4 regions of the Exiguobacterium sp. SH31 genome follow, and region 2 is predicted to be linked to each of the others. Evidence: riboswitches for the same ligand, from Rfam matches in the RefSeq annotation. Region 2 holds a riboswitch; each other region holds the start of a gene.
What was found. Region 2 has a riboswitch for S-adenosylmethionine ahead of msrA (peptide-methionine (S)-S-oxide reductase MsrA). Riboswitches for the same ligand answer to the same signal wherever they lie in the genome.

Region 1 (7,908 bases), on a different contig from region 2:
GCGAGTCTCATCAAAGCGAACAAGTTCATCGTTTGACACTCCCACGGCTAAAGCCGCAAGCTCACCCCTTCGGTATGAGTGGGATTCTGAAGTGCTTGTGCGAACGCAGTCCATTTCTGTTTTGTTCAAGCCTTCAGATGAGGGTGTGCCATCACCCCTCCTGAGACAGACCGTATAGGTTCTCAGGCTGGTCGACTGTTACCATCGACCACAGGTGCGTATCGGATATTCATCGCACCGACTAGATCTCTGTGTTTTTTGAATCCACACGGACAGGAATATGTTCGGTCTTTCGCTTTAATTTTTGCTCCACAAGAAGGGCATGTCTGGGAGGTGTAGGCCGGATTGACAGATTCGACCTTGATGCCTTCGAGCTTTGCCTTGTACGTGATGAATAGTGCCAAGCGATAGAACGACCAGGTGTGCAGGTTCTTGTTGTGTTTACGGCTTGTTCTTGCCGTCTGTCGGATGTTCGCCAATCTTTCGAGGCGGATGACAGAAATCTTGTTCTCTTTCGCGAAGTCGACGATCTCACGGCTCACCTTGTGATCTTTGTCTTTCATCCAGCGCTGTTCTTTGTTGTTCAGCTTCTTGATCGCATCCAGTTTCTTCTGTTGACCGAGCTCTTTCCGTTTCGCACGAAACTTGCGCTTCATATACTTGTTCTCACGCCCGTTCCCGAAGAACCGCGCCTTGTCACGATCTGTCGATGCGACGGCGGGGACTTTCAGGCCGAGGTCGACCCCGAGCACGTTGGTGCCCCCCTTCTCCGTCGTGGGGATCGTGACGGCGATCTGGGCGATCCACTTGTTCGACTTCTTGATGATGCGGAGCGTCCCGAGCTTGTTGGCGAGGAGCGTGGCGTTCCGGTTGTCCGGGTCGACCATCTCGGCGCGGATCGCCGTCTTCTTGACGTTGCCGTCGATCATGATTGGAAGAGAGATCGACTCGAAGTCGAACGAGTAGTTTTGGTTGTTCCAGGTGCAGTACGGCTTCTTGAGGACAGGGACGACCTGGAAGCCCTTCTTCTTCGCCTTTTTGAACATGCTCTTCGCATCCTGGATGGCCTGATTCTTGACGGCGCTCGGCAGATCGGAACTCACGTTTTTGCTCGTCAGCTTTAAGTTTTCTCGAGCCTGCACCATGTCCGAGACGAGCTGGTTCGTCGTGCCGATGTAGGTGCGCATCATCCGCTCTAAGATCGATTGTTGCTCTTTTGTCGGATGAAGTTTGATGTTCACCGTCAATGTCTGCGACACGGTGTCACCTCCTTGTCTTTTGTTCCTCGACATAACGCTTGATGGTCTCGCTGGAAACATTTCCGGCCGTCGAGACGAAGAAGGATCTCGTCCAAAGGCTTGTGAGATGTGTGAGATGGGGAAATTCCTCTCGTAGTCGCTTCGACGAGACGCCTTTGATGCGCGCCATGATGTCAGACGGGCTGAGGGATGGCAACGCCGACAAGAATAGATGTGTGTGGTCCCGATCACACGCGATGGAGATGAGTCGAATGTCGAGCTCTTCGCAGACATCACGGACGATCTCTTTGAATCGTTGCTCGAACGTATCGTCATCAAATAGTTTTCGGCGATACCTCGGGCAGAACACGAAATGATAATGGATCATCGATACGGTGGTTTTGGTTCTTCTGTAGTTGTTCATACGTCCATTGTATCATTAGATTTATTAGAGTGATACATTTTATCGGGATAAGATGCTGCTTGTTGATTTCTGAAGTTCCGACTAACGGGACTCCGAAATCAAGCTCACGTTCATCCCACCACTAAAGGAGTGGGCTTTCTCGTTCGCAAATTCTGTAATAAAAATTTCTCGAACAGGGAGGGGTGGCCGGACGCGGTCAGCCCTTTCTTTTTCGTTTGATCAGAACGTACAATGAGGAAAAGGAGGAATGTTTATGAGACGAGATCAACTGTTGGAACGAATGGAACGAATCGGGCGTTTGGTCGCGAAACAAGAAGGGGCGCTGATGCTGCTCGCCCTCGGTTCGATTGGCCTCGAGACCGAGCGGCTCGACGACTACTCCGACCTCGATTTCTTTTTGATCGTCGAGGACGGACGAAAAACCCGCTTCATCGACAACTTGGACTGGCTCGAGGTTGAACCGATCGCTTACCAATTCCAAAACACGAAAGACGGCCACAAGATCATGTACGCGGACGGTATTTACGGGGAGTTCGCCGTGTTCGAACTGTTCGAGATGCCACACATTGCCTACACTCCGGGACGGATCGTCTGGAAGCGGGAGGAAGCGCTCGAATCGTTCGCGACGCCTAAGCTCGTCACGGACGTCCGAGACGCAGCGTATTGCTACGAAGAGGCGCTGACGAACCTGTACGTCGGTCTGCTCCGTGAACGACGCGGAGAGAAGCTCGCCGGCTTCGAACTCATCCAAGTCGCGGCCGTCAACAACGTGTTGAAAGCACATGGAGAGACGGGCGACCCGTTCAATCCGACGCGCCGGGTCGAGATACGGCACCCGGAGCTCGTCGCCGGGCTCAGCGAATGGCTTCCAGGTTACGGCAAGTCGGTCGAAGCGGCCGCGGCGATGCTGAGCTATATCGAAGCGCGTCACCCGGTCAACGCGACGCTGAAGCGAGAAATCGCACGCTTGCTCGAAGCGTGATTTGCGGGAATGGAGTATGCTACAGTAAAACAAGAGGTGATAAATATGGTGACACTATATGGCTATCCGCCATGCAGTACGTGTAAGAAGGCAGAGAAATGGTTGAAGGAGAACGACGTCGCGTATACATACGTTCATATCGTCGAGGCGACACCGTCAAAAGATGAACTCGCGTCGATCTGGCAACAGTCAGGGCTGCCGCTCAAAAAGTTTTTCAATACGAGCGGGCAAGTGTACCGCAACGAAGGCATTAAAGATAAGCTCCCGAATTTGTCAGAAGACGAACAAATCGAGCTTTTAGTCAGCAATGGTATGCTTTTAAAGCGTCCAATCGTCACGGACGGTCAAAAATCGACGGTCGGTTTTTCAGAAAAGTCATTTACAGACGTTTGGGGCTAAGTGCTATAATACACATGTGAGTCTAATTTATTTGAGGGGGAAGTCATGATGAGCAAAGTACCTGCAAATCTACGTTATTCAAAAGAACACGAATGGGTTGAAGTGAACGGAAGCGTTGCCCGCATCGGGATCACGGATTTCGCACAAAGCGAACTAGGGGACATCGTGTTTGTGGAACTTCCTGAAGTCGGCGGCACGATTTTGCTCGACGAGCCGTTCGGTTCGGTCGAATCGGTCAAGACGGTGTCTGAATTGTACGCACCGATCTCTGGGAAAATCACGGCGGTGAATGAATCACTCGCGGACTCGCCGGAACTTGTCAACGAAGCACCGTTCGAAGGCGCATGGATGATCGAAGTCGAGTTGAACGATTCAACGGACGTCGACAAACTCATGTCGGCAGAAGAATATGAAACGATGATTCAAGGCTAACAAAAATCCCGGTTTCTCTCTATGAGAAGCCGGGATTTTTTGATTTAGTCGAAGTCGAGGCGGTAATGTTCAGGCTGGATGAGTGATGTCCGGTTGAACAGCCGATAGAAGACAATCCCGAGCGTCACCGGAATGAGGCCGAACAAGACGATGACGAGCATGACGTTCCAGAGCGCGAATCCGCCTGGCATCAAGTGCAGGGCGTTGACAGGTCCAATCAGTCCAGAGACACCGAATCCGGCACTGATCGGTGTTCCTTCGATACGAAGGATACCGGCGAGCGCCCCGAGAATGGCCGCGTTCGCGAGCACAGGGAGCATCATGATCGGACGACGGACGAAGTTCGCCATTTGAATTTTCGGTGAGCCGAGGAAGTGAGCGAGCGACGTCCCGGTCGCGTTCATCTGCCACCCGGCGATAGCGAGACCAAAACCGGCTGCGACGACGCCGAGGTTAGCGGCCCCGGCGGCAACACCGGACAGACTGATCGCCGTCGCGATCCCGACCGTCGAGATCGGGGAGACGATGATGAGCGAGAACGCCATCGCGATCAACATGCCCATCACGATCGGTTGGAGTTCAGTCATCGTCATGATGACTGTGCCGATGTACGTCGTGATCTGTGAGATGTACGTGAGTAAGAACATGCCGATTCCGCCGGCGATGACGATGACCGTCATTGGTAAGACCAGGACGGTGTACGTCTTTAAGCGTGGCGATAGCTGCATGACCATATATGTCGCGAGGGCGGCGGTCACACCGGCCGTGATGACATCGCCGATTCCGGCCATGAGGAACGCGCCTTCCTCGATACGGATAGCGCCGCTCCCGACCTGGGTCGCGATACCGATCGTCCCGGCCTCGAGTGCCGAGCGTCCGAATTGCATCGCGACGGTGACACCGATGATGACCGGGAGTAGGCGCATCGCGATCGTCGTCGCGTCTAAGATGAACTGCAAAGACGGAAAATACGGTAAGATGGCTTTCGTTAATTCACCGAGCAATGCGCTCGGGATGAGGGCGATTAAAATAGCGAGACTGAGTCCGTTCAATACGTTCATCAAAAATTGTTTGCCTGTCAGTTTCGTTTGTTCCGTCATAAGTCGATTCACCTGTCCTTTTCTACGTATACGCTGTTATGTACGAAAGCGTTAAAGTTAATGACCATACTATGCCTCTTTTCGTGAAGCGTCAACAGGAAATGTTGAACGATTCAGAAAATTCGTGGGGTGAGCACAACTTTTGAACAGATCGGCTCACATTCATATACTTATAAAAGAGGTGAGAACAATGATTACAGACGGATTGTTATATATATACGCCCCGATGTGTGGAACATGCGCTGTGGCCGAGCGGATGCTCGCCGTCGTCGAAGCGGTCGACCCGACACTCGCGATTGACAAGCAGGACGCCAACTTTATCCCGCAAGAGTTAGAAGCGTATCAAGTCATGAGCGTCCCGGCGCTGTTAAAGCTTAAAGACGGCCAAGTCGAAGACCGATTATATGCGTTCCAAAACGTGCAGCACGTCCTATCTTTCGTTAAATGAGATAGGATGATTAGAATAATCAGAAAATTTTAAATAATCAGTTGACACAGAAAGTTCACGAATGGTATATTCATTACAACATCTTACTTGAACACAATATAGGACGAGATTCTCCAGCCATCAAGACGTTTTAGAACAGCCGGTGCATCACTTTACGCGACTTTTAGGTGGACCTTCCCTTCGATTGTCCCCCAAAAAAATCAAGCGCAGGGACACCTACCGCGTAACCGCATGGTACGTTCTAAGGCCGAGTGATGGATGGCTTGAATCCCCCATATAAGGATGAACACTCTGATCGGGCAAAAGAGTTTCATCTATGGGTTGTCCTTCCGTGACTCAAGGTGCTACGTTCTGTGTCATCCTCGGATGGCACCTTTTTTTGATTTTTCGCACAAAATAGTTTGACATGAAAATAATGTGTCGCTATTATAAAGCTAATCGAATAAACAACACTCTTATCAAGAGAGGCTGAGGGACTGGCCCTATGACGCCCAGCAACCGCGGAGCAATCCGAAATGGTGCTAATTCCAGCAAGGTGAGAACCTTGGAAGATGAGAGCAATCGTTGTCCGTACCGATAAAGTACGCACGTTTGCTCAAACGTGTGTACTTTTTTTGTTGTCAGGAGGGAAAGGTATTGATTCAATTACGTAATGTGGCCAAATGGTTCGACACGAAGAACGGTCGAGTCCAGGCGGTCGATGATGTGTCGCTCACAATCGAGAGCGGCGAAATTTTTGGAATAATCGGATATTCAGGGGCGGGGAAGTCGACGCTCATCCGTCTGCTCAACCGACTCGAGTCACCGTCAAGCGGTGAGATCGTCGTCGCAGGGAGCGAGCTGACGAAGCTCACTCCGAAAGAACTGCGCGGGGTGCGCAAAAACGTCTCGATGGTATTCCAACACTTCAACTTGTTATGGTCGCGCACTGTCGCTGAGAACATCAGCTTCCCGCTCGAACTGATCGGGGTACCGGCCAGTGAACGTAAACGCCGCGTCCAAGAGCTCGTCGATCTCGTCGGTCTCGCCGGACGTGAAGACAGCTATCCGTCGCAACTATCGGGCGGTCAAAAGCAGCGAGTCGGGATTGCCCGCGCGCTCGCTACAAATCCAGACGTGCTCCTCTGCGATGAAGCGACGAGCGCACTCGACCCGAAGACGACCGATTCGATTCTCGAGCTGCTCGTCAGCATCAATAAGAAGCTCGGACTGACGATCGTCCTCATCACCCATGAGATGCACGTCATCCAAAAAATCTGTCATCGCGTCGCCGTCATGGAGGCAGGGAAAGTCGTCGAGACCGGCCAAGTCGCGGACGTGTTCCAACATCCGGAACAGCCGATCACGAAAGAGTTCGTCAAACAGATCGGTGCCGTCGACGACATGTCGCTCACGTTCGAGCATTTGAAAGCACGTTATCCGAGTGGCCAAATCGTCAAACTTAAGTTCTTGAACGAGACGGCCGAACAGCCGATTTTATCGGAAGTGTTGAAACAGCACGACATCGGCTTCAACATCATCGGCGGTAACGTGACGCAGTCCCAAGTCGGCGCGCTCGGAACGCTATTCATCCAATTGATCGGAGAGCCGGCTGAAGTCGAGCGGGCCATCGCCTCAATCCGATCGCAGGCAGTGGAAGTGGAGGTAGAAAGCGATGTTTCCTAATGTAGATTGGCAAGTCATGCTCGAACAGACGTGGGAGACGCTCTATATGACGCTCGTCGCAGGAGCCGCGACATTCGTCATCGGTCTCGCCCTCGGCATGCTCTTATATGTCACGAACGAACCGCTCATGATGAAGAATCGTCCGATTTACACGATCATCAGCGCGGTCGTCAACGTGTTCCGCTCGATCCCGTTCATTATTTTAATCATCTTGCTCATTCCGTTCACGCTCCTTCTCGTCGGAACGATGCTCGGCTCGACGGCGGCGCTCCCGGCGCTCATCATCGGTGCGGCCCCGTTTTATGCACGTATGGTCGAGCTCGCACTCCGCGAAGTCGATCGCGGTGTCATCGAGGCGGCCGAGTCGATGGGCGCGACGAAATGGCAGATCGTCTATAAAGTGTTGTTCCCGGAGGCACTCCCGGCCATCGTGTCAGGCATCACGGTGACGATCGTCGCCATCGTCGGTTACACGGCCATGGCCGGAGTCGTCGGGGGTGGTGGTCTCGGGAACTTGGCGTTCCTCGAAGGGTTCCAGCGTTCACAAAGCGACGTCACGTTCGTCGCGACCGTATTGATCTTAGTCATCGTCTTCGTCGTTCAGTTCATCGGCGATCGACTCGTCTCAAAAATCGATAAGCGATCAGCTTAATCAAATACAACCATATGGAGGGTTTTATAATGAAATCATGGAAAACAGTACTCGGATTGACAGCAGCATCAGCACTCACAATTCTCGCGGCATGTGGCGGAGGGGACTCAGAATCAGGCTCGGGCGACGATAAAACGCTCATCATCGGCGCGTCGAACGTACCACACGCCGAGATTTTAGAGCACGTCCAAGACGAATATGAAGAAAAAGGCTACACGCTTGAAATCAAGAAGTTCCAAGACTACGTGCTCCCGAACAAGACGCTCGCAGCTGGCGAACTCGACGCGAACTACTTCCAACACGAGCCGTACCTCGAGTCACAAATGGCTGAGAACAAAGACTATAAATTCGCTTCAGCCGGCGGCGTCCACATCGAGCCGATCGGTGTCTACTCACAAGACTACAAATCACTCGATGAGCTTCCAGACGGCGCTGAAATCATCATGAGCTCGTCGGTCGCTGACCACGGACGAATCTTGACGATGCTTCAAACAGAAGGCTTGCTCACGCTCGCTGACGGCAAGACGACAGACGCGACAGTCGCTGACATCGTCGACAACCCGAAAAA
Region 2 (7,908 bases):
CCTCACCTTCCCCGAGCGTGCCCGTTTTCAAATCGAACGGGAACTTGCGAACCGTCTCGGTCGGCGTATCGATATGGTAAAACGACGTATGGTCAGGTGACCACGTCAACCCGTTCGATAACGTCAATCCGCTCAACATGACCTCGGTCGTGCCGTCGCGGTTCAAGCGGAACAACGTCGCCTGCTCAGACTCGTCTTTTAAGTGGAGCGTCCCGGCGAAGACACGACCGTACGGGTCGGCTTTCCCATCGTTGAAGCGAAGGACACCCTCCGGGTCATCAAGTTCGACGAGTTTATCGAGTTGTTTCGACGTTTCATCCCACTCATAGATACCATCCTTCAATCCGACGATCACGCCGTCGGTCACTTTAGGGACGACAAACCCGACCTGCTGTCCCATATCAAACGAAGATAATTCATCTTCTTTCTCATCGTACCACCAGAGCGCGTGCCCTTCGATATCGACCCAGTAGAACCGCTTCAGTTCAGCGTCCCAGCAAGGCCCTTCCCCGAGCGTGTTTCTGACTCGAATCCATAACGTAGCGTTTACTGTCTCCATTGAATTGCCTCCACTCTCTGCTTTGATATCAAAAGACTATTCCCTGAGGGGGTAAGGACTATTCATCATTCACAAAAATGTTTAAAGATATTTCTCGTCTGACGCATTATACGCCCGGGCACGATAAAAACGCTCCGAATCGGTTTCGATTCGGAGCGCTCGTTTATTTGGCGCCTTCGACGTTCATTTGTTTACTGCGTAATTGGCCGCACGCCGCATCGATATCGGTCCCGTGCTCGAGACGCACGCCCGTATTGATGCCCCGTTTTTTCAAGACGTCGTAAAACGCCATGATGTCCTCGGTCGTACTCCGTTCGTACTGGATGTGCTCGTTGACCGGGTTGTATGGGATCAAATTGACGTAAGACTTGTCTTTGATGTCATCGATCAACGCCGCGAGTTCTTCGGCATGTTCTGGCAAGTCGTTCACTTTCGAGAGCAAGATGTACTCGAACGTGATCCGTTTATTCGTCTTCTCGACGTAGTAGCGGATCGCCGGCATCAATTTATCGAGCGGGAACGCCCGGTTGATCTTCATGATTCTCGTCCGCAGCGCATCGTTCGGCGCGTGCAGCGAGAGGGCCAAGTTGATGCGCAGGTCAAGGTCGGCGAACTTGTAGATCTTGTCGGCGAGCCCACTCGTCGAGACGTTGATTTTACGAGGAGCAATCGCGAGACCGCGCTCATCTTTGACGACACGGAGGAAGTCGACCAAGTTATCAAAGTTATCGAACGGCTCCCCGATTCCCATGACGACGATGTGGCTGACGCGGTCATCTTCACCGACCTCGTCTAAATAGTGTTGAACGGTCATGATCTGTTCGACGACCTCGCCCGCCGTCAAGTCGCGTGTTTTTTTCAAGAGGCCGCTCGCACAGAAACTACAGCCGATGTTGCACCCGACTTGTGTCGTCACACAGACGGAACGTCCATACTTATGGCGCATGAGCACCGTTTCGATATAATGCCCGTCGTGCAGTTTAAGTAAGAATTTGACCGTGCCGTCACCCGCTTCTTGTTTGACGAACAGTTCTTGTGTCGTCAGCGCATAGTTCGCCTCAAGCTGTTCGCGCACTTCGGGACGAACCGCGATTTCGTCGAGCCGTCTGACACGGTCGATGTAAAGCGAGTCCCATATTTGTCTGGCGTGGTAGGCACTGTATCCCCAAGATACGCAAGCGTCCGACAGCTGATCAAATGTCAGCCCATATATAGATGATTTCATTGTAATCTGTCCTTTCTTCAATCCGCATACGTACCATTGTAGCGGACGTGAGCGACAGGTGCAACGTTCTTACATAGGCGGGATCGGACGCGTCACGTGGCGTTCGAACGCGTAGGCGATACGGATGAGGTCTCGTTCCGCATAGCTCGTACCCGTGAATGACAGCCCGAAAGGTGCCCCGCTCTGTTTGAGCTTGTATGGGATCGTGACCGTCGGGTGCCCTGCCTTCGCCGCCATATCGTAATTCAAGTCGTGTGGCAACGCCAGGGCGTGAAGCGTTTGTTCCATCAATAAACGATCGAGGCCGTCCGTTTTCGCTTGCCGGACGTCGGCTAAGCGTCGCTCGAGGTAGCTCGACTCGGTCAAACGCCCTGATAACTGATTCGCTTTCTCGAACGTAACTTGTCCGTGCGGGATCGTTTCCGGGTGAAGCTTGTTCCAGTCCATCAAGTCCTTGAGCGTTTCATACGGGAGCGCTGTCGTCGCCAAATACGCCTCGATCCCGAGCTTGAACTCATGGTAGAGGACGTCGCCTTGGTCAAGTCCGTCGTTTGACGGCAGGTCGACTTCGACGAGCTCGACCCCGCTCGCTTTGAGTAACGCCAGCGCCGCTTGATAGAGCGTCTGTTCTTCATCCGACAGTTCAGCCTTCACGAAACCGACACGCATGCCGACGGCTTGACGTTCGTCGAGACACGTCCGGTACGGTGGACCGGCCGGTAGATGTGTCGTCGCCGGGTCCGAATCGTCTTCCCCGCACATCGCTTCTAGTGCGAGCACCGCGTCGCGGAGCGTCCGCGCCATCGGACCGGCCGTATCTTGCGACCGCGAAATCGGGATGATCCCACTCCGGCTGATAAGCCCGACCGTCGGTTTGATACCGACGATGCCGTTATGGACGCTCGGGTGGATGATCGACCCGCTCGTCTCGCTGCCGACGGCGAGCACCGTCAAGTTCGCCGCAACGGCCGCCGCCGAGCCAGAGCTCGAACCGCCGACGTCGAGATTGTCACCATACGGATTGAGCGTCTGTCCACCGACCCCGCTCCATCCGTTCGGCATGTCCTCCGTCAAAAAATTGGCCCATTCCGATAAATTGGCTTTGCCGAGAAGGACCGCCCCGTGCTCACGGAGGCGACGGACGAGTTCAGCGTCACGACCCGCAAAGTGATGCTCGAGCGCCACGGCGCCGGCAGTAGTCCTCATGAGTCCCGCCGTCTCGATGTTGTCCTTGAGTAAAACGGGAATACCGAGGAGTGGCAGCCGGTCTCCGCGTCGGTAGGCACGGTCCGCCGCCTCAGCCTCGAACAACGCGTCCGGGTTCACTTGGATGACCGCTTTCAGTTTATCGTTCAAGCTAGCGATTCGTGTCAAATAGTAGGCCGTCACGTCCCGGGCCGTGAACGTCCCTTCTTTATAGCCGCGCTGTGCGGTCTCGATGTCTAGTTCAAATAAGTCTTGCATCTAGTTCCCTCCTTATAGGCAATGTTATTCGGTATTCGCTGAATGCATCGAATCCCCTTCTTTTTATCGCCATTGGATGTGCAACTTGATACACTAGAAGAAACGTTATTGGAGGTAGCCATGTCCCGCTCTTACATCCTTGTTTTACTGTCCGTGTTCGCCCTGTTCTTTCTACAATTGTTCGGGGATGATTTGCCGTGGGCATTCCCTGCGTCCATCGCCCTCATTATCTTGATTGTTGGTGCCACGCTATTTCAACTTCGGCGCACACCAAATCGTTGACGTTTAAACGAGACAGATGATATGATGCTGTCACCAACTACATATCGATATCTTGAGTGAACGAGAGACCTGGCTCTATGACTTCACAGCAACCTGCTTCGGCAAGGTGCTACTTCCAGCAAGGCATCGCCTTGGACGATATGACAAAACGCTCATGTCGATGACATGGGCGCTTTTTTTGGGAAATTGATCGAGGGGGACTTATGAATGGAAAAAGCAACATTTGCAGGCGGCTGTTTTTGGTGCATGGTGACACCGTTCGAGGAACAGCCAGGCATCGAAGGAATCGTATCCGGTTATACCGGGGGACATGTCGACAACCCGACGTATGAACAAGTGAAAACCGGCACGAGCGGGCATTACGAGGTCGTCGAGATCACGTTCGATCCGGCTCAGTTCGCGTATGAGCGTCTGCTCGAACTGTATTGGATTCAGACGGACCCGACCGACGACGGCGGCCAGTTCCAAGACCGCGGGCAACAATATGCGCCAGCCATCTTCTATCATACGGAAGAACAACGCGTGAAAGCAGAACAGAGCCGCGACGCGCTCGCCGCGAGCGGAAAGTTCAAACAACCGATCGTGACGAAAATCTTACCAGCCGACGTGTTTTATCCGGCCGAAGACTATCATCAGGACTACCATAAGAAGAACCCGAAACACTACAAGGAAGATCGGGCTATTTCAGGACGTGATGAATTTATTGATGTAGCGTGGGCGGAAAAAGCTTAAACAGTATAATTGAAAATGTAAAGACGCGGCCAGTTTGATATGGTCGCGTCTTTACATTTATTCCAGCTTTAACAAGTGATAATGAATTACTTGATCTTGATTCGGAACTTTATCTAGAAGAAAATGAGTTTGGTATTTCATCGAGAAACTCTAATCTTCCGCGGGGCATAAGAAAATCACTTATTCAAAGAATTACAGAAGAATTGTTTCATAACCTCTCTTGCTCAAGTTATAATAACGAACGCATCTGATATTAACAACCAAATTAGACGACCAGTTAAAGCTGGTAACAAATATAGTCGTGTCACTTATACAACCCGAATTAATGGTATGGAATATAAGGTCGGAATACGCTTTTATCGTGATAAATCGAAGAATCCAAGGGTTGATCAATTCTTCCCGACAGAACAGTATTGGTATTTAAAATAATATTATTTGGGAGGATTTATGTACGGTCTAATCGTTACTTTTGCAGAAATCCGGTTCTCAGCTTATGGATCTACTGATGAGTTCTTAATTAGTGAAGCAGCAAAGCAATTGGGCTTATCCGTAAATGACTTTATTGAGGATACCTCAATCGTTGGTAAATTACATTATATTGTGCATTACGATAATGGATCAGAACAACGAGTCACGCTACCAAAAGATGAAGTACACTGGGAATGGGGATACGTCTTCGAAAATTTCATTTATACATGGAAGATGATTTATGAGTGGTTATACAAAAAAGAAATTGGAGACGGCACACCTTTTAAAATCTACGCTTCTTTGTACGAGGCTTATGCTGACTTACTAACACCAGAAGACTATCAAGAATTTATTGCGTTATCTGAAGAAGAAGTGATCAAATTGTATGGGTCCCCGTGGGAAATAGTAGATGATATTGCAAAAAATGAAGAACAAATGGCGTTATATTTAAACAACGACTCTGTGAATTCTAAAAAAATCATGTTGACCCAAGACATATACTTTGATCATCTTTTAGAAAAATGGATAGATATCGAAGGTTCTATAGAAGTTTTTAGACAATTATATTTACAGCAACAAAATAATCCGTAACATAAAGGGACTAAGAGAGAGTCGATTTTTGACTCCTCTTAGTCCCTTTATGTATAAATTATTTATCGAGTATGGAAAACTTGTTCCTCCATATGCGATATCTAGCACGAGTGTAACCATCAAAACACTTATATCTAAAAACCGACGCACATCAATGAACATTTTTTCCGAAACAACACCAGGGCTTATGTGAATTAAACCGAGATGTTGCTTGCTTGGATACAAAGTATCGTTAGGCTACCAACAGGAGAGGATGATTCAGGTGGATAATTTTCAACTGGATCAACAGACGATGGACGAGATGACGGAGGTATTGCTTCGACGCCTTCCTGACCAGCTTCAAGAAGAGTTTGACGATTTAAAACTTGTGAGCATGGACATTGGATTGTCAACACTTAATTAGAAAGTTTCGAAGAGGTATCTTTGTTTGTACTCCCTCGGCGTTAGGTAGCTGTGAACGCTAGAATAAAATTGATAGTTTTTGCTCGATACGATTTTACACTATTGCCGAAAAATCAGAACAGAACTCCGATTCTTCATTTTTCCAATCATTATAGATAAAAGTCAGTATTCCTGTTCAACTAAAAAAAGAACCAAGTCGCATCAAGCAACCTGGCCCATCCTTAAAAAAATCATTCAGCTCTTCGCAAGCCCTAACATGAATCCAGCGACCACGATCAGACCGATCCCCATGAAGACGAAGACGCGTTCTTTCGACGTCTTTTCTTCTTTTAACAAGTAAATGCCACCGAGCGTTGCGACGACGACGTTCAATTGGGACAGTGCGAACGACGTCGCGATGCCGACTTCTCCGCTCGAGACGAACAATCCGAAGTTCCCGATCCCCCAGGCAAGCCCGGCGAAGATGTTCTTGAACGTTTTCGGATCAAACTTTTTCACATCTTTTTCACGAAGACTGAACAAGAGCGCGGCGATGAACATCCCGAGTGACTGCGGTAGGATGGCGGTGATGCCATCCACTTCAAAGTAGTTGGTCAGGACAGCATACGTCACGTAACCGATGCTCGAAACGAGGAGCACGAGTAGCCCTTTTTTCAAAGCACTACTGCTATCGGATTCTTTATGTTGTTGATATGACGTCATGACGGCCCCGATGATGATCAAGACGAGGGCCGAGAAGCCGAGCCATAGCTCGGTCGATGTCTTCCAGTCCCCAAGGACGATGACCCCGAACAGTGATGTCCCGACAAGCTGCATCCCTGTACTGATCGGCATCGCTTTCGAGACGCTTAAAATTTGGAACGACTGGAACTGAAGGTATTGTCCAAGCGCCCAGAACACACCTGATATGAAACCAGTCACGATCGCGAGCGTCGTGAACTCTGGCTTGAAGACGAGCGCGATGACAACCGCCATCACCATCGCGCCAATCGTCGTGCCGATCAATTGTTGAATCGGCTTGCCGCCGACAATAGATACGATCAGCGGGATACTCCCCCACATGAGGGCAGGCAGTAGCGCCAACAAAATCATCTCCATACGTTGCACCTGCTTTCTTAATATAACATCCTATCTATTTTTCCCAGCTCTAACGTCCATTAAACTTCAAAAAAATGATTTTCAAAGTTCTTTCGTTTTTCTTATTGCCAAATCATTTATTAGAATGATATAATAATTTCCAACGGGGCATTAGCTCAGCTGGGAGAGCGCCACGCTGGCAGCGTGGAGGTCAGCGGTTCGAGCCCGCTATGCTCCATTCCTTAAGTCGGTCCACTGATGTGGGCCGGCTTTTTTGTGTCCCCGCCTCGGTTTAAGTCGACACGAACCGGGTAATGATTGTAAGACATCATTTATCTTAAGGGGGACTTCCAATGAACCGAACCTCTGTCGAAGAGACGATTTTGGCCGTGATCGATTGTATCCGGGCGAGCAACCATTGCTTCTCGAAATGTTTACAAGAAGAAGACCTGCTGATGGTCTCGGAATGTATCCGGTTGACGAAAGAATGTGCCGAAGTCGCCACACTCACCTTGAACGCGCTCGAAACCGACTCGGCGTTCACAAGACCGATCGCGGCGCTCTGCGCGCAAGTGTGTGATACGTGTGCCGTCGAATGCGGGCGTCACTTGTACGACCATTGCCAACGTTGCTCTGAGGCTTGCTTGCGCTGCGCCGAGGCGTGTCGGCATCTCTCGGCCGCATGATCGCTTTACCGTCTAACCTTGTGTTAGACTTTTTTTGTACAGATTTTTAACGAAGAGAGGAACTTTTATGCCACATTCTATTCTAGCAATCGACGTCGAGACGGCCAATCGCGACAGTCGGAGCATCTGCTCTGTCGGTTGGAGTCTACTGACAGACGGTGAAGTCGTCGAGACGAACCAATTGCTCGTCAATCCTGAGGAAGACTTTGACCAAGGCAATATTCGCGTCCACGGAATTCGCCCAAGCGACGTCTGGGATGCCCCGACATTGCCCGAAGTGCTCGAACAGCTCTATCCGACATTGAACGCCGTCGACGTCGTCATAGCCCATAACGCCGCGTTTGACATGGGTGCGCTCCGTAAGGCGATCGCCAAGTACGACTTGTTCACTTTCCCGACGATTGAATACGGCTGCACCGTCA
Region 3 (7,908 bases), on a different contig from region 2:
GACATCATCGGCGGTAAATGGCGTCCACAAGTGTACTGCACGCTCGAGACCGGCCCGCGCCGCTTCTCGGAGATTCAGCGCGCCATCCCCGATGTCAGCCGCAAAGTGTTGACCGACCAACTGCGCGAACTCGAACAGCTCGGCATGGTCCGACGCGACGACTATTCGACCGACAAACAGCTCCACGTCGAATACTCCCTCACCGAGGAGGCGTTTAGCCTGCAACCAGCGATGAAGGCGCTCTGCTCTTGGGGCGAAACCCGAGACGAATAAGCCCTCGCCAAGTCCGGCGAGGGTTTTGTCATGACGCGAATAGACTGATGAGGTTCCCGTCTGGGTCGACGACGATGGCGTAACGTTGTCCCCAAAACGCGTCCCACGGCTCACGATGAATCACGTATCCTTGTTTGAAGATAGCTTCAAACAGTGTATCGAGCGCTTCACGGCTGTCGCACAGGAAAGCGAGCTCGACCCGATGCCCCGATGCCGGTTTCCATTCCCCATACACCGACTCCGCGACCTCGACTGTGTCAAAGGCGAGCCGGACGCCGCCTTCGTCAACTTCAACGTGCGCTTCCCCGTTCATTGATACTGGAATCGACAGGCCGAGCAGCCGATAGAAGTCGAGCGCGCGCTTCATATCCTCGACGACGATGCCGACCATATCTAGTTTGATTCCCATGTGGTCACCTCACTTCTTGAATTGATGGTACTATCGAAAGTGTAGCACCTATCTATCCTTTTGAAACGAGGAAATCACTATGACGTATAAGTTCGCTTTGATGACACAAGCGCAGGCAGAAACGATTGCTTTCACCTGGCATTACGATGGAGAGTATGCTTTTTACGATATGGAGGCTGACGAAGACGACTTGGCCGAGTTTTTAGACACCGAACAACGAGGGCAATCGGTATTCGCCATCACGAACGATGGCGAACTGGTCGGTTTCGTTAGCGTGCATCAAACAGACGCCGATACGATTGACCTCGGTTTAGGCATGAAGCCAGGTCTGACCGGAAACGGGACCGGACGAGCGTTCGTCACCTCGATTCTTGCTTTCGTCGAAGCCAAGTTCGACCCAAATCGTATCACCTTGTCGGTTGCCACGTTCAACGGGCGGGCGATTCGCGTGTATGAAGCTTGCGGGTTTCGACAAGTGGCTTCATTTCAACAAGACACGAACGGGAGTACGTTCGACTTCATCGCATTAGAACGCAAAAAGCGCCCTCAGGATAGATTCTGAGGGCGCTTTTGCTGCCCGGTGCCTTTGTCGACTAAGTAAATCTGGCCATTCCCGTCTCATACCAAGACGGTCACACTTCATCGTTCGGGCAAGCACGGAGCTGCTGTTTCACACGTGAACCGTTCCCCCTACATGGTGTGTGATCGCTGCTTCATTCGGCTCGAACACGCCCGCTTCGGTGATGAGTCCGGTGATCAGTTCAGGCGGTGTGACGTCAAACGCCGGGTTAAAGACGGTGATCCCGACCGGCGCCGTCGGTTGTCCGCCGATATGGGTCACTTCTAGCGCGCTCCGCTCCTCGATTTGAATCACATCGTCCGCCGTCAAATCGAACGTCGAATGCGGGGCCGCGACGTAAAACGGGATCCCGTAATGTTTAGCCAGGACGGCGAGCTGAAGCGTGCCGATCTTATTGGCGACGTGACCCGTCCGTGTGATGCGGTCAGCGCCGACGATGATGGCGTCGACCCCTTTCGCCTGAATCGTCCAAGCGGCCATATTGTCGGTGATGAGCGTGACATCGATGTCGGCCTGGTCGAGCTCCCAGACGGTCAGGCGTGCCCCTTGGAGGAGCGGCCGCGTCTCACAAGCGAAGACGTTAAACGCGATACCTCGCTCTTTCCCGACGTAAAACGGAGCGAGCGCAGTCCCGTAACGCGACGTCGCGATCGCCCCGGCGTTACAGATTGTTAAGACGTTCCCCCCTGCTGGCAGCACCGTGAGCGCATGCTCCCCGATGGCCCGATACGTGTCGACGTCTCGCTCGAACAGCGCGATGGCCCGATGTTTGATGTCGGTCGCGATCCTTTCAAAGTCGACGCCGACGTTCAGCCCGAGAAGTGACTCGATCACGTTTTGCAGATTGACCGCCGTCGGTCGCGTCGCGATCAATCGACGGCCGACGAGGTCGAGCCGGCGTGTGAAGTCCGGGTCATCCTGGAGGCGGACCGCTTCTTTCGCGAGCACGAATGCGCCGAAATAGGCGATGGCCGGCGCGCCTCGGACTTGTAACGTCTCGATGGCGTGCTCCGCCTGTTCGAGCGTCGCGATCGTCACGTACCGCTCCTCATGCGGCAGTAACGTTTGGTCTAAAATGACGAGCTCGTCCCGGGACGGTTCGAAGCGAATGTTTTGGACTGTCATACGCGTACCCCCGCTAACAGCGTCACTAATTCATCGATTGTCCGGACATCGTGGCGCTGTTTAATGAGCGTCGTGCCGAGCGTGAGCGCTTCCCGTTTCCGCTCGAGCCGGACCGTTTCCGGTAACGTCTCGAGGTCATTGACTCCGGCGAGACCGATGGTGCGGCGAATCAGTTCGCATCCGGCGTAGCCAATCGTGTCACTAAAGATGGTTTGAAGTAGTTCATCGACGAACCCGTCCGTGTTGAACGGTTCGACCGCCGTCTCAAACTTCGTCCGGAACGTCTTCTCAAACGTCTCCCATACCGTCAATACGTCGGTGAACCGCTCGAACCGTTTGAGTGGGTCATGGAACGTCGATAGCGTCAAATGGGCGACGATTTGCCCGATGTCAAAGCCGAACGGTCCGTAAAAAGCGAACTCTGGATCGATGACTTTCGTCTCTTGTTGCGTCGCGAAGATGCTGCCTGTATGTAAGTCCCCGTGCAAGAGCGCGTCGTGTTTCGTGACGAAACCGACTTTCAGTTTCGTGACCTCCACTTTCAATTTCTGGTCACGCCAAAGCGCTTCGACGTCCTGACGGAGCGCGGTTTCGATGTTGTTCGATTCGGCATCTTTGTACGGATCGATGAAGATCAGTTTTTCAGTGATGTCGCACAGTTCCGGGTTGTAATAATCCCGTTCTTTCCGCTTCTTCTCAATCGGGCCGGCCGCATAGTCTGACGTCTCAAACAACGTCTGTCCTAAAAACTCACCGATGTGACGGGCGAGTTCAGGATACGTTTTCCCTTCCAAATAGCCCGTCCGGACGATATCAAAGTCAGACAAGTCTTCTAAAATCGTGTAGGCGAGCGTCCGGTCACTGCCGAGAACGACCGGGACGAAACGCGGGACGACACTGGCGAATTCGCGCAACGCGAGCTGCTCGATCCACGCCCGTTCAAGTGTGAGCGGCCAACTCTCGCCGACGACTTTCGCATACGGTAGCGCCTGCTTGACGATGAGGCTCGTTTCGCCTTGACGGATGCGGAAGACGAGGTTCAAGTTGCCGTCCCCGATCTCCTCACAATGCGCGATGCCCCCATCTTCGAGTAACCCTAACGTTCTGACGTGCTCGACGACTGTCTGTTCTGTAAATGGTTGATAAGCCATGTCTGTTTCCCCTTTCGGTATATTCCCCACAAAAAAAGCCCCTTTCTCCGCGAGAAAGAGGCACAGCCGTAACGGTTGTTCCTCTCATCTGTCAGACGTATGTCTGGTGGATGTAGCACCGTGCCTACTGGTCGGTTGCTGCGGCGTCATCGGGCCAATTCCCTCTGCCAACTCGCGATAAGAGTGTCGTATTCGATTGTGTGAACTTGTTGTGATGAATATTACGGACTCGACCCCACCTTTGTCAACGGCAATTTGCTGGAGCAACGGTCACTTTTTTTATGCATATATGGTAACAACGAACTCAAACTTTTTTTCTCAAAAAAAGGAATTGACGAACCGGATATTGTGTGACAAAATTCAATTAAATTTCACAACTTCAAAATACATTCTTATCAAGAGCAGACGGAGGGGACAAGCCCGATGATGTCGCAGCAACCGACCCGATTGGGCACGGTGCTAATTCTTGCAGCGTAAGCTGAGAGATAAGAGTTCATTTTTTTATGATGACCTCTTGCCTCGGCATGGGGTCATTTTTTGTTTGACCGGAAGGAGGAACGAACATGAGTATTACTGCCACATATGAAATCAGCCGGACGGACCGCGTCGCGACTGTCGCCGAGAAAATCGCCCTCGAACTGACTGTCGGCACGTGGACGGAACTGCCTCACCTAGAGCAAGAACAATTAAAGGCGTATCGGGGCGAGGTCGTCTCAACGACGCATACGGAAACGACGAGCCGCTTCACAATCCGTTATCCGCTCCATAACGTCACGCCCGACTTCTCATCCATCTTGACGACGACGTTCGGGAAATTATCGCTCGATGACTCGGTACGCTTGATCGACTTAACGTTACCCGAAACGCTTGCATCTGAATTCCCTGGAGCAAAGTTCGGTGTTCAAGGCGTTCGTGAGTTGCTCGACGTACATGATCGCCCGCTCGTCATGAGCATCTTTAAAGGGATCATCGGCCGTGATTTACGCTTCTTAGAACAGCAACTTCGAGACCAGCTCGCCGGCGGCATCGACATCGTCAAAGATGATGAAATCCTATACGACAACCCGCTCACTCCGTCGCTTGAACGAGCTAAAATCGGAGCGGCCGTCATCCAAGAACAGTTCGAAACGACCGGGAAACGTTCGCTCTATGCCATCACGCTCAGCGGCCCGGTGTTCGGGCTGCGTGACCAAGCGCTCCGCTTGATCGAGGCGGGCGCGACGGCACTGTTGTTCAACGTCTATACATACGGGCTCGACACACTCCGCGAACTCGCAAGCGATCCAACAATTAACGTCCCGATTTTGGCGCACCCGGCGTTCGCCGGCGCCTTGACCAGCTCGATCAGCCACTCGCTCTTGCTCGGAAAATTGATCCGCCTCGCGGGGGCCGACTTGACGCTGTTCCCGTCCCCATACGGTTCACTTGCGACACCGCCTGATGAGGCGTTCGCGATTCGGGATGGCAGTGCTCGGCCGCACTGGACGAAGCCGATTCTACCGGTCCCGTCGGCCGGCATCCATCCGGGGCTCATCCCGGACATCATCCGTGATTTCGGCACAGACGTCGTCATCAACGCCGGTGGCGGCATCCACGGTCACCCAGACGGCGCGGCTGCCGGGGCCCGGGCGTTCCGACAAGCGATTGAGCAAGTATTAGGCGTGGCGAGCCAGACGAACGAGCTCGAGTCCGCGCTAAAGGCGTGGTCAAAACAATGACGATTCACATCTTGTGTGACTTCGATGGGACGATCACGGCCGAGGACAACATCATCGCTTTGATGCGGGCGTTCGCACCGCCCGAATGGCACGCGCTCAAAGACGACGTGCTCGCTCAAGACATCTCGATCCGCTCCGGGGTCGGACAGATGTTCCAGCTGTTGCCGAGCGCTGACGCTTCGGCGTACCGTGACTACTTGCTGGACCGCATCACCTTGCGCCCAGGGTTCTCGACGTTTTTGGCAGAAGTCCGGCAACAAGTTTGGAAGTTCGACGTCGTCAGCGGCGGCATGGACTTTTTCGTGCACCCGATCTTGCAAGACCACGTCGCACCGGACCACATCTACTGTAACGTCGCCGACTTCTCGGACGAGACGGTACGCGTCGACTGGCCCTACGCCTGTGACGCGCATTGCACGAATGATTGTGGTTGCTGCAAACCGACAATCGCCCGGACGATCGTCGATCCCGTTGATCGCTTGATCGTCATCGGTGACTCGGTGACCGACTTCGAGATCGCCAAACGGGCCGATTTCGTCTACGCCCGTGGGCAACTCATCACGCTCTGTGAAGCAGAAGGCATCGCCTACGCCCCGTTCGAGACGTTCGACGACATCACCCATCACATGAAGGAGGTGTACGTATGAGCGTGACTGCACGTTGGCTTGAACTCGCCGACATTAAAGACGAACTCGCCGCGCGCGACTGGTTCCCAGGAACGAGTGGCAATTTGGCGATTCGTGTCTCCGACGACCCGCTGACTTTCCTCGTCACGGCGAGCGGACGCGATAAACGAAAACGGACCGCGGACGATTTCGTCCTCGTCGACGCGGCCGGCAGGTTGCTTGGCGAACAAACTGGTAAACCGTCCGCTGAGACGTTGCTACACGTCGAGGTGTTCAACAAGACCGCGGCGGCGTGTTCACTCCATGTGCACACAGTCGACAACAACGTCATCTCCGAGCTCCACGCCGTGAACGGTGAGGTCGTCTTCACGGGGCAAGAGATCATCAAGGCACTCGGGTATTGGGAAGAGGACGCGGTCGTCCGGGTCCCAATCATCGACAATCATGCCGACATCCCGACGCTCGCGGCCGCCTTCGCGCCTCACGTCCATTCAAACGCCGGTGCCGTCCTCATCCGTAATCACGGCATCACGGTCTGGGGCGAGACGCCGGATGCGGCGAAGCGCTATTTAGAAGCATACGAATTTTTGTTCAGCTACACGTTAAAACTACGCGCCTTAGGCGTCCATTCATAAGGAGGAACTTTCTATGGCAACTGTCTATTTCCAACAAACTGAAGAACGTCTCGTCGACCAATCTGAAGTGAACGTATTTTTAGAATCGCGCGGCATCCTGTACGAGCAGTGGGACATCGCTAAACTTCCGATCGCGCTTCAAGAAAACTACGAACTGACGGACGAAGACAAGCAAGCCATCCTCGCAACGTTCCGTGACGAGATTCAAGACGTGTCAGAGCGCCGCGGCTATCAAACGGCCGACGTCATCTCGCTGTCTGACGCGACACCGAACTTGGACGAACTGCTTGTCAACTTCCAAAAGGAACACCATCATACGGACGACGAGGTCCGCTTCATCGTCAGCGGTCACGGCATCTTCGCCATCGACGACGCCGAACGCGGTTACTTCAACATCGAGCTCAATCCGGGCGATTTGATTTCGGTCCCGGTGAACACGCGCCACTACTTCACGCTTCAAGACGACCGCCAAGTCGTCGCCGTCCGCATCTTCGTGACGACAGAGGGCTGGGTGCCGATCTACGAGAAACAGAATGTGAACGCATAATAAAGAAGCGGACGAATTGCTCGTCCGTTTCTTTATTTCATCCGCCGTTCGGCCAAACGTTCTTTAGCCGATTCTCGCGTCTTCACAACATCGATATCCCCAAGTGCCTTACCGAGTCCGCGTGTTGGAAGATTGACGTACATCGTCTCATAGTTACTGACTTCATACGTCTCATGAAAAATCCCGACCACCTCACTCGCCCGCGCTTTCTGATTGAATGTTTTCCACGCTTCTAAATGCAGTTTTCCGTGTGCATAATCGAGAAGTTCCTCGCTTGAACGCCAATATTGAATGAGGGTGACAGAGCGCCACCCAATCGTCATCTCATGCGACAAAAAACCTGAATCTCGATTCGTGTACAGCTCCTTCAACATGGCCGGCATCGCACTGAACGCGGGCCACCATTTCCGGATCGAACGCCATCGATTCACCCGTAAACCGATGACAAATATGACGATATCTTCATTCGGGACGGCCATTTTCCGTTCCATCGTCTGCTCCTCCTTCAATCGTACGAATCGCATGTTCACACCATTCAATAAGGGCGACCGTCTGACGTTTCCCATAGTCGAGCGTCAGCAGCCAGTACAAGGCGTCCGGTGACTCCGCATCACTCGAACGAATCATCGTCTCAATCGCTTCATATATTTTCAAGCGTTCGCGTAACAGTTTTTCGTGATGCCTAATCTTCTCTGCCGTCTCTGCAATCGGTTCATGTCTGGCAAAGAACAACTTGAGCAATAGCTCATTTCGTTGAACCGGTAATTCGTCGGGCTTTTCTCCAATCCATCGTCCTAGCTCGGCCTTACCTAAGTCGGTCAGTTCGTACGCTTTTCGATCATCG
Region 4 (7,908 bases), on a different contig from region 2:
CGTCGTCCCCGATTCCAAACTCAATGGACCCGTTGAAACCGGGCAAGATCGTATAAAGACTATCCAAGAATGGACGAATGGTGAGGTCTTGCCCGTAAGGATGGATCGCTTCTTCCCGTGATAACCTTTCCCGAATTTCTTCTGTCCCGCTTACTACGCTAGGTAGCAACGAGATCTCGCGTGCGGTCTCGTCTTTCAAAAACTCCGGTCTTGCATCCAGCTTGACCGCCCGATATCCCTCAACGTGGTCCGACTTACACAGCGCGTAAACGGCATCACCTTCGACGAACGATGTCTCATTGAAGGCGTATGTTTCAGTATCGGGCTCAGTGAAAGGCATTCGGCTTGCAAACGTCACGCCAAGCAAGGATAGATGGTCCTCTTCGATATCGTTGAGTAACTCGCCTTGTTCACAATAGGTCAACATGTCCTTGGCCTTGATTGCCTGCACTTCAAGGTCATGTGTGATGTGCTCTGCCGTCCAATGGGCCTCGACAACATCATATCGGACTACTTCTTGGTCCCGGGCACATCCTGCAGCCAAAACGAATAGCGATAGACAGATTCCTAATCCGAACTTTTTCATCAGTTCACCTCAATTCTTCGGTTTCTTCTTCAAGTCGGGGAAGTAGGACAAGAACGTCTCCGCCCCTTCGCTCGTCAGTTTATACGTTTCCTCAGTAGATTGGTCCGTCACGTAGATATCCAGTTTCTTCGATCGCTGTTTATAAGTCACCTTGAATTCCTGACCTTTGAGCCCGTCGACGATCGTTAGAAGCGGATAGTCGCCCTGATCGCCTACACGTTTCGTCGGCTCGGCGGAATCGATTGCTTGAATCAGATCATCCATCTCGTTGCCGGCCGCACGCAACACAGCGGGATAGGATACTGTCGATTCGTTGTCAAACGGTTCCTGATGGAGATACACGAGCGGCCCGGTCACAATCGGCATATACTCCTCGTTAGGATGTGTCTCGAGCGTCTTTCGTTCATCAGTGGACAACAGCTTTGCGGCACGATATGTGATGCTTGCTGTCTCGGTCACCGCTTCTCCGTCGCGGGTGTAACTGAACTCATATAACGGATAGGTCTTATTCGGCACGAGTTCCGTGTCAAGCGGGAGTCTCTTGACGACGAGGTCGTCATACGTCGGTTCTTCTTTCGTTGGATCATTGATTGTATGTAACGGACTGACCGAAACGTAAAGGTCAGCAAGTAGTAATAACACGTATGGTTTGGCGTCACGCGAATCATAGCCAATGGCTAATTTGACATCTTCTACATCCGCCATCATCGGTTCGAACGCGAACAAAGGGAATTGGCTCGGCCGATCCCCGACGGTCAATTCGATCTCTCCGTGGATCGCAGGAGAAAACGCCATGACCGTATCGGGAAACGGCTCGATTTCATTCCCGGCCTCTGTCAATTCATCAGCATTTTGCACGGCGAGGCGAGCGGCTTCGTCTGCTGGACGGACAGACGGATAGTGCCGAATCGAATGACCCGCAGTCAAATCGACGAACTCCGGGAATGCATCGACCATTTCCACTGAATAATGTGGTGAGGCCATATCCCGACACATCGCATAATTTTCGTCCCCTTGTATGTATGTCACGGCTTTAAATCCATATTCCCAACCCGTGTCCGTCATCGGATGGCGGCTCGCCACGACCGTATCGAACACAGTCAGGTCGCCCTTCAACTCGGTCGTCAAGTCCCCAGTGCAGGCCGCGAGCGTCTCACCGGCCGATTCGAGCACCACTGGTTGTTCTAGTGAGTATTTGCTGACGGTCCAATGGGCGTCGACATACGACAAGTTCACGACGTCTTGTTTCTCTTCACCACACCCGGCCAACAAGCTCGTGGATATTACAAGTAAACCGACTAACTTTTTCAAATTATCCGCCCCTTGAATTTTATTATCTCCAATTTTACCATTATATTACTTTGGAGAGGGTATGAAAAACCCGCCCATGAAATTGGACGGGTGCGATGAATCGATTAGATGCTGTTATCGATGGCGCGTGTCAGTCTCGTCTCGACATCCAGTGCGATGGACTGGAGCGACTCGTCCTCGATCAATTCGATCAGTTTCGTCGGTTTCGGCATGCCGACGTGGGTCGCCCCGTCTTTCGTGAAGACGGCGAGCTTGCACGGCAGGAAGTAGCCGCCCTCACGGTGCGCCGTGATGACTTTCTTGGCCTCTTTCGGGTTGCACACTTCGAGGATACGATAGTCCCCGTCGATGGCTTCACCTTTCTCTTTGAGCGTATCACTCAAGTCGAAATCCCACAGCACGCCGAACGCTTCGTCCTTGAGCGTCGCTTTCAACTTCTCGACCACTGCTTCGACCGACTGATCCGTCTTCACCGTATAATCAAACATGTAAGCCCCTCCTTGTTTGTTGTCTCTCTCGTCATGTACCCGAACTCGCTTGAAACGAATCGTTCCGACGATTTCGAAAAAAGTATATGTGATTTGAAACATATTCTACGCCGAACCCGTATAATCGAGAGACAATAAAGTAATCCAACCTTAGGAAAAGGAGAAGTGGTTGTCGTGACGGTCACCGTATTCACGCATACAAGCTGCAGTTCTTCCCGCAAGACGCTCGATTGGTTACGCGAACAGAATATCCCGTTCATCGAGAAGAAATTGACCGACCAAGGAATGTCGTTCACCGAGTTCAAGGAGATGCTCCGGCTCACCGAAAACGGGACGACCGATCTCTTGTCTGTCCAAAAAAGTGTCTACAAACAAGCGGCCGACCAGCTCGACGAGATGTCGCTCCGCGAACTGTACAGTTTTGTCGCGACGCATCCGCAGATCTTGAAGAGTCCGATCGTCGTCGATGACAACCGGATCCAGATCGGGTTCAGCGAGAAAGAGATCCGGACGTTCATCCCCCGGCATAACCGGATCGCCGACTTGAAACGACTATTAGACAAACAGTAAGAGCGCCGCAAATTTTGCGACGCTCTTTTGTCAGGCTTTCTTTAGCCGGGCCGCCAAGCGGTTGCCGAACGATTGGATCGACTGCACGAGCAGGATCAAGACGAAGATCGTCACGTACATGACTTCCGGCTCGAACCGGAGATGCCCGTACTGATAGGCGATATCTCCGAGTCCGCCCGCACCGACGAGACCCGCCATCGCCGTCGCACCGATCAGACCGATCGTCGCGATCGTCAGACCGAGCACGATCGACGACCGCGCCTCACGGATCAATACGTACCAGATGATCTTACGCGTCGAGATGCCCATCGCCTCGTACGCCTCGACGACGCCGCGATCGACTTCGAGCAGTGCCGACTCCATCAAACGGGCGATGTATGGCGCCGTGAAGACGATGAGCGGCAACAGCACGCCTTGGACGCCGATCGTCGTCCCCATGATGAAACGGGTGAACGGCAAGATGAAGAATAGCAGAATGATGAACGGGATCGAGCGGACGACGTTGATCACGCTCGACAATGCCCCGTAAAAGTAACGGTTCGCGAGCCGTCCATTCGGCCGCGTCAAGACGAGGAGCGTCCCGAGCGGCAAGCCGATCAGTGTCGAGATGACGAGCGCGATGCCGGTCATCGTCAGCGTCTGGATCGTGCCCGTCCAAATCAAGTCACCCCAATTTTCCCAAAACTGCAGCATGGTTCGTCACCTCCTTTACTTTGACGCCGCTCGCTTCAAGGTAGCGGACGGCTTGGTCGGTCTGTGCCCGGTCCCCGTCGAGATGGACGAGCAAGTTGCCGACGAGACCGCCTTTCAGCTTTTTGATCCCGCCCCCGATGATGTTCGGCAGCAGGCCGAACCGTTTCGTCAGCTCGGCGAGGACGGCCTGTTCGGTCTGGTGACCGATGAACGACAAGTTGACGAGCGTCCCGTGCGAGCTCAACACGTCGACGACTTCTTTCGGGACGTCGAGGTTCGCTTTCAAGAAGCGGCGCGTCGTCGGATGCTGCGGGTCCGAGAAGACGTCGAGGACGTCGCCTTCTTCGACGATCTTGCCGGCGTCGATGACGGCGACCCGGTCACAGATGCGCTCGATGACTTCCATCTCATGGGTGATCAAGAAAATCGTCAGACCGAGCTCGCGGTTGATCTCGAGCAACAGATCGAGGATCGACTCGGTCGTCTCCGGGTCGAGCGCGCTCGTCGCCTCGTCACTGAGCAGGATGTCCGGCTCGTGCGCCAAGGCCCGGGCGATGGCGACGCGCTGTTTCTGGCCGCCGGAGAGTTGCTCCGGGTAATGTTTACGGTGATCGGTCAGTCCGACGATATTGAGATACTTGTCGACCCGCTCGCTGATCGAGCGTTTATCGAGTCCTTCTAGGCGGAGCGGGATGGCGACGTTGTCTTCGACGGTCGCCGTCTTCAGCAGGTTATAGTGCTGGAAGATCATCCCGATGCGGTGACGGAGCTTTGATAACCCTTTTTTGTCGAGCGTCGTGATGTCTTGTCCCTCGATCTCGACTTGACCTGACGTCGGCCGTTCGAGCAGATTGATCATGCGGATTAGCGTGCTCTTGCCGGCGCCGCTCCGTCCGATGATGCCGAAGATCTCACCTTTTTCAATCGTCAGCGAGACGTCGTCGAGTGCCGTGACGGTCCCTTTGTTCACCGTGAACGTTTTTGAGATCTGTTTGAGTGCGATCATAGTGCCTCCTTAAAACGCCGGGACGATCGAGCCGTCGAACGTCTCTTCGATGAACGTCCGGACCTCGTCCGAGTGGTAGTAAGATTTGAGTGTCTCGACGACTTCATCGTCTTTGTTGTCGGTACGGACGACGACGTAGTTCGGGTACGGGTTGTCGACCGTGTCTTCATGGAACAACGCGTCCTCATTGATCGATAGGCCGGCACCCATCGCGAAGTTCGTGTTGATGGCCGCGAGCGCGACTTCCGGGAGCTGGGTCGGGAGCTGTGACGCCTCGAGCTCGATGAATTCGAGGTTGAGCGGGTTCTCGGCGATGTCACGTTTCGTCGCCTTGTCCGTCAATCCTTCTTTCAAGGTGATGAGTCCGGCCGTCTCATACAGGCGCAGCGCCCGAAGTTCGTTCGCCGGGTCGTTCGGGACGGCGACTTTATCGCCCTCCTTCAACTCCTTGATGTCCGTCAGCTTGTCCGAATAGAGCCCCATCGGGAAAGCGACCGTCTTGAACACGTCGTCGATCTTATAGCCTTTGTCCGCCTTCTGCAGCTCGAGGAACGACAGCGTCTGGTAACTGTTCACGTCGAGACTGCCTTCGTCGAGTGCGGTGTTCGGCGTGTTGTAGTCGTTGAACACCTTGATGTCGAGCTCGAGGCCATCCTCGGCCGCGAGTTCTTTTACTTTCTCGGCGATCTGCTGGTGCGGCCCACCCGTCACGCCGATCGTGAGGGCTTCTGTGCTGAGCGATTCGCTCGCGTCCGATTGGCCGCACGCCGACAAGGCGATGGCCGCGAGTAGAGATGTTCCTGCGAGTACTGTTTTCTGTTTGATGTTCATGAATGATTCCTCCTCCAAAATAAAAGCCCGCTACTCATAAAGAGTGGCGGGCACGACAAGTCAAAGACAGTCGGACACGCTCATCTCCCAGACGTTTCGTCTGTTGGAATTAGCACCATGATCATTACGATCTGGTTGCCGGGTTTCATAGGGCCAGTCCCTCCACCACTCTTGATAAGCTATCGGTCTTATTTAATTGTTATCATCTTACTTTTAATTCTTTTATTTGTAAACAGAAAATACTAAATTTTCAAAAATTATTTTCAAATAGTCAATATCGAGCGTTACGGGTGAACGTTGCAACTCGGTCTCGACCCGGACCGCGTCGACCAGTTGCGGTATGTCGGCCGGCACGAGTCCGAGCGTCTCAAGTGACGTCGGCGCGCCGATCCTGGCGAGCCACGCCTCTAAATATGGGGCGTCAGACGAGCCACGCAACCGTTCTTGGACAAGGAGGCCGAATCCGACCTTGTCGCCATGTAAGAACGGGTGGGTCGACTCGAAGCGGCTGAGCGCGTTGTGAACGGCGTGGGCGACGGCAACGCGTGTCCCGGCGTCCCCGAAACCACCGACGGCGCCGCCGACGGCGAGGATGTGATCGACCGCGAACCGGGTCTCTGGCCCATACGCGGTGAAACTGGACTCACTCAAGTCGAGTTCGACGAGCCGGCCGCATTGCTCGGCCAAGGCGAGACCGGTGTTGACGCCGGCGTCAGGCGAACTGTCGCCGCTCAAATAGCGGGCCTCGTAAAACTTGGCGACCGTGTCGATGACGCCAGCCCGGAAGTAGTCGTACGGCGAGTCGGTCACGACCCTTGCGTCGACGATGACCCGCTCGATGACGACGCGGAACACGTCGTAGCGGACGTATGCCCCTTGCTCGTCATAGATGACGCTGAGCGGCGTGAAGGCGGCACAGTTCGAGGCGAGCGTCGGGATGACGATCAGCGGGACACCTTGCCGGTAAGCGACGAGTTTCGCCGTGTCGACGAGCTTACCCCCACCGATGGCAATGAGGACGTCCACATTTTTCAAACGGAGCCGTTCGACCTCAGCGTCCGTGCATTCGCCGCCGAACAGCGATGTCGGATAGGCAGTGATCGCTGGCAGGACGCGCTTGACGACGTCAAAACCGTTCTGTCCGCGCAGCACGTGAGCACGACGGCCATCGATCAATTCATCGAGCCGCTCGAGCGCGTCATCCGCATGGTCGTACTCGAGCACGGCTTGGCGGATCATGCCCGGACCTCTTCATACGTCGCAAACAGTTTCTCGATCCGCTCGACGGCCTCGTCGATCTTCGGCTCGGCGGAGACGAGCCCGAACCGGACGTACCGCTCGCCTTCTGAGCCGAAGAAATAGCCCGGCGTCACGGCGACCCCTGCCTCGTGGAGCAGCTTATGGGAGAACGATTTGGCGTCCCCGTCCGGCACTTTCGCCCAGACGAAGAACGAGCCACTCGGGGCCGTGATGTCCCATCCGGCCTGACGTAACCCGTCGACGAGCCGGTCGCGGCGGGCCTCATACAACCGTGACAAGTCGTCCCGGAGCGAACGCGGTGACTCGAGCGCGGCGATGGCCGCCTCTTGGATGGCCGAGAACACGCTCACATGGACGTGGTCCTGGTACGTGTTGATCGCCTCGATGATGTCGCGGTTGCCGACGGCGAAAGCGACCCGCCAGCCGGACATGTTGAACGCCTTCGACATCGTATACACCTCGATGCCGATGTCTTTCGCACCCGGCGCCTGCAGGAAGCTCGGCGGGACGTGACCGTCGAAACCGATGCTGCCGTAGGCGAAGTCGTGGACGACCATGAGGTCATGCTTATTCGCGAACCGGACCGTGTCGTCAAAGAACGCGGGCGACGCGACGGCGCCGGTCGGATTGCTCGGGTAGTTCAAATACATGAGTCGCGCCCCCTGCGGATCGAGCGTCTCGTAATCAGGAAGATAGCCGTTCTCTTCCCGGAGGACGAGGTCGTGGACGACCGCTCCGGCGAGACGTGCCCCCGAGATGTAGTCCGGATAGCCCGGGTTCGGTAGCAACATGCCGTCACCTGGTTCGAGAACACATTGCGGGAGCGTGATGAGTCCCGACTTGCTGCCGATCAAGATGGCCACTTCGGTCTCGGCATCGAGCGCGACGCCGTATTCGGTCTGGTAGAATGTCGCGACCGCTTGCTTCAGGCGCGTCTGTCCCCGGAACGGTCCGTATTGGTGCGTCGCCGGGTCGAGCAGGGCCGTCTGCAGCGCCTCGCAGATCGAGGCCGGTGTCGGCAAGTCGGGCGTCCCTTGGCCGAGCCGGATGACGTCGCGGCCTGAACGCTCGAGTGCGGCGACTTCGGCGGCGAGTCCGACGAAATGCTGGGGTGGTAACGTTTTAAGTAACTTCGAGCGTCTGTCTGTCATGAATAGTCCTCC

Region 1: another riboswitch for S-adenosylmethionine. It lies ahead of A6395_RS03745 (methionine ABC transporter ATP-binding protein); the one in region 2 lies ahead of msrA (peptide-methionine (S)-S-oxide reductase MsrA).
Region 3: another riboswitch for S-adenosylmethionine. It lies ahead of A6395_RS06805 (2,3-diketo-5-methylthiopentyl-1-phosphate enolase); the one in region 2 lies ahead of msrA (peptide-methionine (S)-S-oxide reductase MsrA).
Region 4: another riboswitch for S-adenosylmethionine. It lies ahead of A6395_RS01240 (MetQ/NlpA family ABC transporter substrate-binding protein); the one in region 2 lies ahead of msrA (peptide-methionine (S)-S-oxide reductase MsrA).

The regions. Positions count from the first base shown of each region.
Region 1 is NZ_LYTG01000028.1:355-8,262, reverse strand. Features, by position in the region: gene A6395_RS03780 (acyl-CoA dehydrogenase family protein) at 1-36, shown strand, start outside; gene A6395_RS03775 (RNA-guided endonuclease InsQ/TnpB family protein) at 183-1,259, opposite strand; gene tnpA (IS200/IS605 family transposase) at 1,264-1,662, opposite strand; gene A6395_RS03770 (hypothetical protein) at 1,916-2,644, shown strand; gene A6395_RS03765 (arsenate reductase family protein) at 2,690-3,043, shown strand; gene gcvH (glycine cleavage system protein GcvH) at 3,092-3,475, shown strand; gene A6395_RS03755 (PTS sugar transporter subunit IIC) at 3,520-4,575, opposite strand; gene A6395_RS03750 (thioredoxin family protein) at 4,766-5,023, shown strand; SAM riboswitch class I at 5,476-5,581, shown strand; gene A6395_RS03745 (methionine ABC transporter ATP-binding protein) at 5,660-6,688, shown strand; gene A6395_RS03740 (methionine ABC transporter permease) at 6,678-7,340, shown strand; gene A6395_RS03735 (MetQ/NlpA family ABC transporter substrate-binding protein) at 7,370-7,908, shown strand, end outside.
Region 2 is NZ_LYTG01000010.1:846-8,753, forward strand. Features, by position in the region: gene A6395_RS01490 (SMP-30/gluconolactonase/LRE family protein) at 1-559, opposite strand, end outside; gene rlmN (dual-specificity RNA methyltransferase RlmN) at 723-1,784, opposite strand; gene A6395_RS01500 (amidase family protein) at 1,854-3,248, opposite strand; gene A6395_RS16060 (hypothetical protein) at 3,369-3,530, shown strand; SAM riboswitch class I at 3,575-3,674, shown strand; gene msrA (peptide-methionine (S)-S-oxide reductase MsrA) at 3,738-4,262, shown strand; gene A6395_RS01510 (hypothetical protein) at 4,710-5,321, shown strand; gene A6395_RS15940 (hypothetical protein) at 5,584-5,724, shown strand; gene A6395_RS01515 (GRP family sugar transporter) at 5,958-6,821, opposite strand; tRNA gene A6395_RS01520 (tRNA-Ala) at 6,966-7,038, shown strand; gene A6395_RS01525 (four-helix bundle copper-binding protein) at 7,154-7,486, shown strand; gene A6395_RS01530 (3'-5' exonuclease) at 7,554-7,908, shown strand, end outside.
Region 3 is NZ_LYTG01000041.1:48,534-56,441, forward strand. Features, by position in the region: gene A6395_RS06780 (winged helix-turn-helix transcriptional regulator) at 1-273, shown strand, start outside; gene A6395_RS06785 (VOC family protein) at 302-682, opposite strand; gene A6395_RS06790 (GNAT family N-acetyltransferase) at 762-1,244, shown strand; gene mtnA (S-methyl-5-thioribose-1-phosphate isomerase) at 1,353-2,387, opposite strand; gene mtnK (S-methyl-5-thioribose kinase) at 2,384-3,538, opposite strand; SAM riboswitch class I at 3,620-3,722, opposite strand; SAM riboswitch class I at 3,928-4,030, shown strand; gene A6395_RS06805 (2,3-diketo-5-methylthiopentyl-1-phosphate enolase) at 4,102-5,256, shown strand; gene A6395_RS06810 (2-hydroxy-3-keto-5-methylthiopentenyl-1-phosphate phosphatase) at 5,253-5,903, shown strand; gene A6395_RS06815 (methylthioribulose 1-phosphate dehydratase) at 5,900-6,517, shown strand; gene A6395_RS06820 (1,2-dihydroxy-3-keto-5-methylthiopentene dioxygenase) at 6,531-7,064, shown strand; gene A6395_RS06825 (DUF4188 domain-containing protein) at 7,097-7,555, opposite strand; gene A6395_RS06830 (PadR family transcriptional regulator) at 7,527-7,908, opposite strand, start outside.
Region 4 is NZ_LYTG01000007.1:6,298-14,205, forward strand. Features, by position in the region: gene A6395_RS01210 (hypothetical protein) at 1-586, opposite strand, end outside; gene A6395_RS01215 (hypothetical protein) at 596-1,897, opposite strand; gene A6395_RS01220 (DUF302 domain-containing protein) at 2,002-2,385, opposite strand; gene A6395_RS01225 (Spx/MgsR family RNA polymerase-binding regulatory protein) at 2,560-2,955, shown strand; gene A6395_RS01230 (methionine ABC transporter permease) at 2,986-3,648, opposite strand; gene A6395_RS01235 (methionine ABC transporter ATP-binding protein) at 3,620-4,654, opposite strand; gene A6395_RS01240 (MetQ/NlpA family ABC transporter substrate-binding protein) at 4,664-5,485, opposite strand; SAM riboswitch class I at 5,563-5,666, opposite strand; gene A6395_RS01245 (iron-containing alcohol dehydrogenase family protein) at 5,708-6,724, opposite strand; gene A6395_RS01250 (aminotransferase class I/II-fold pyridoxal phosphate-dependent enzyme) at 6,721-7,896, opposite strand.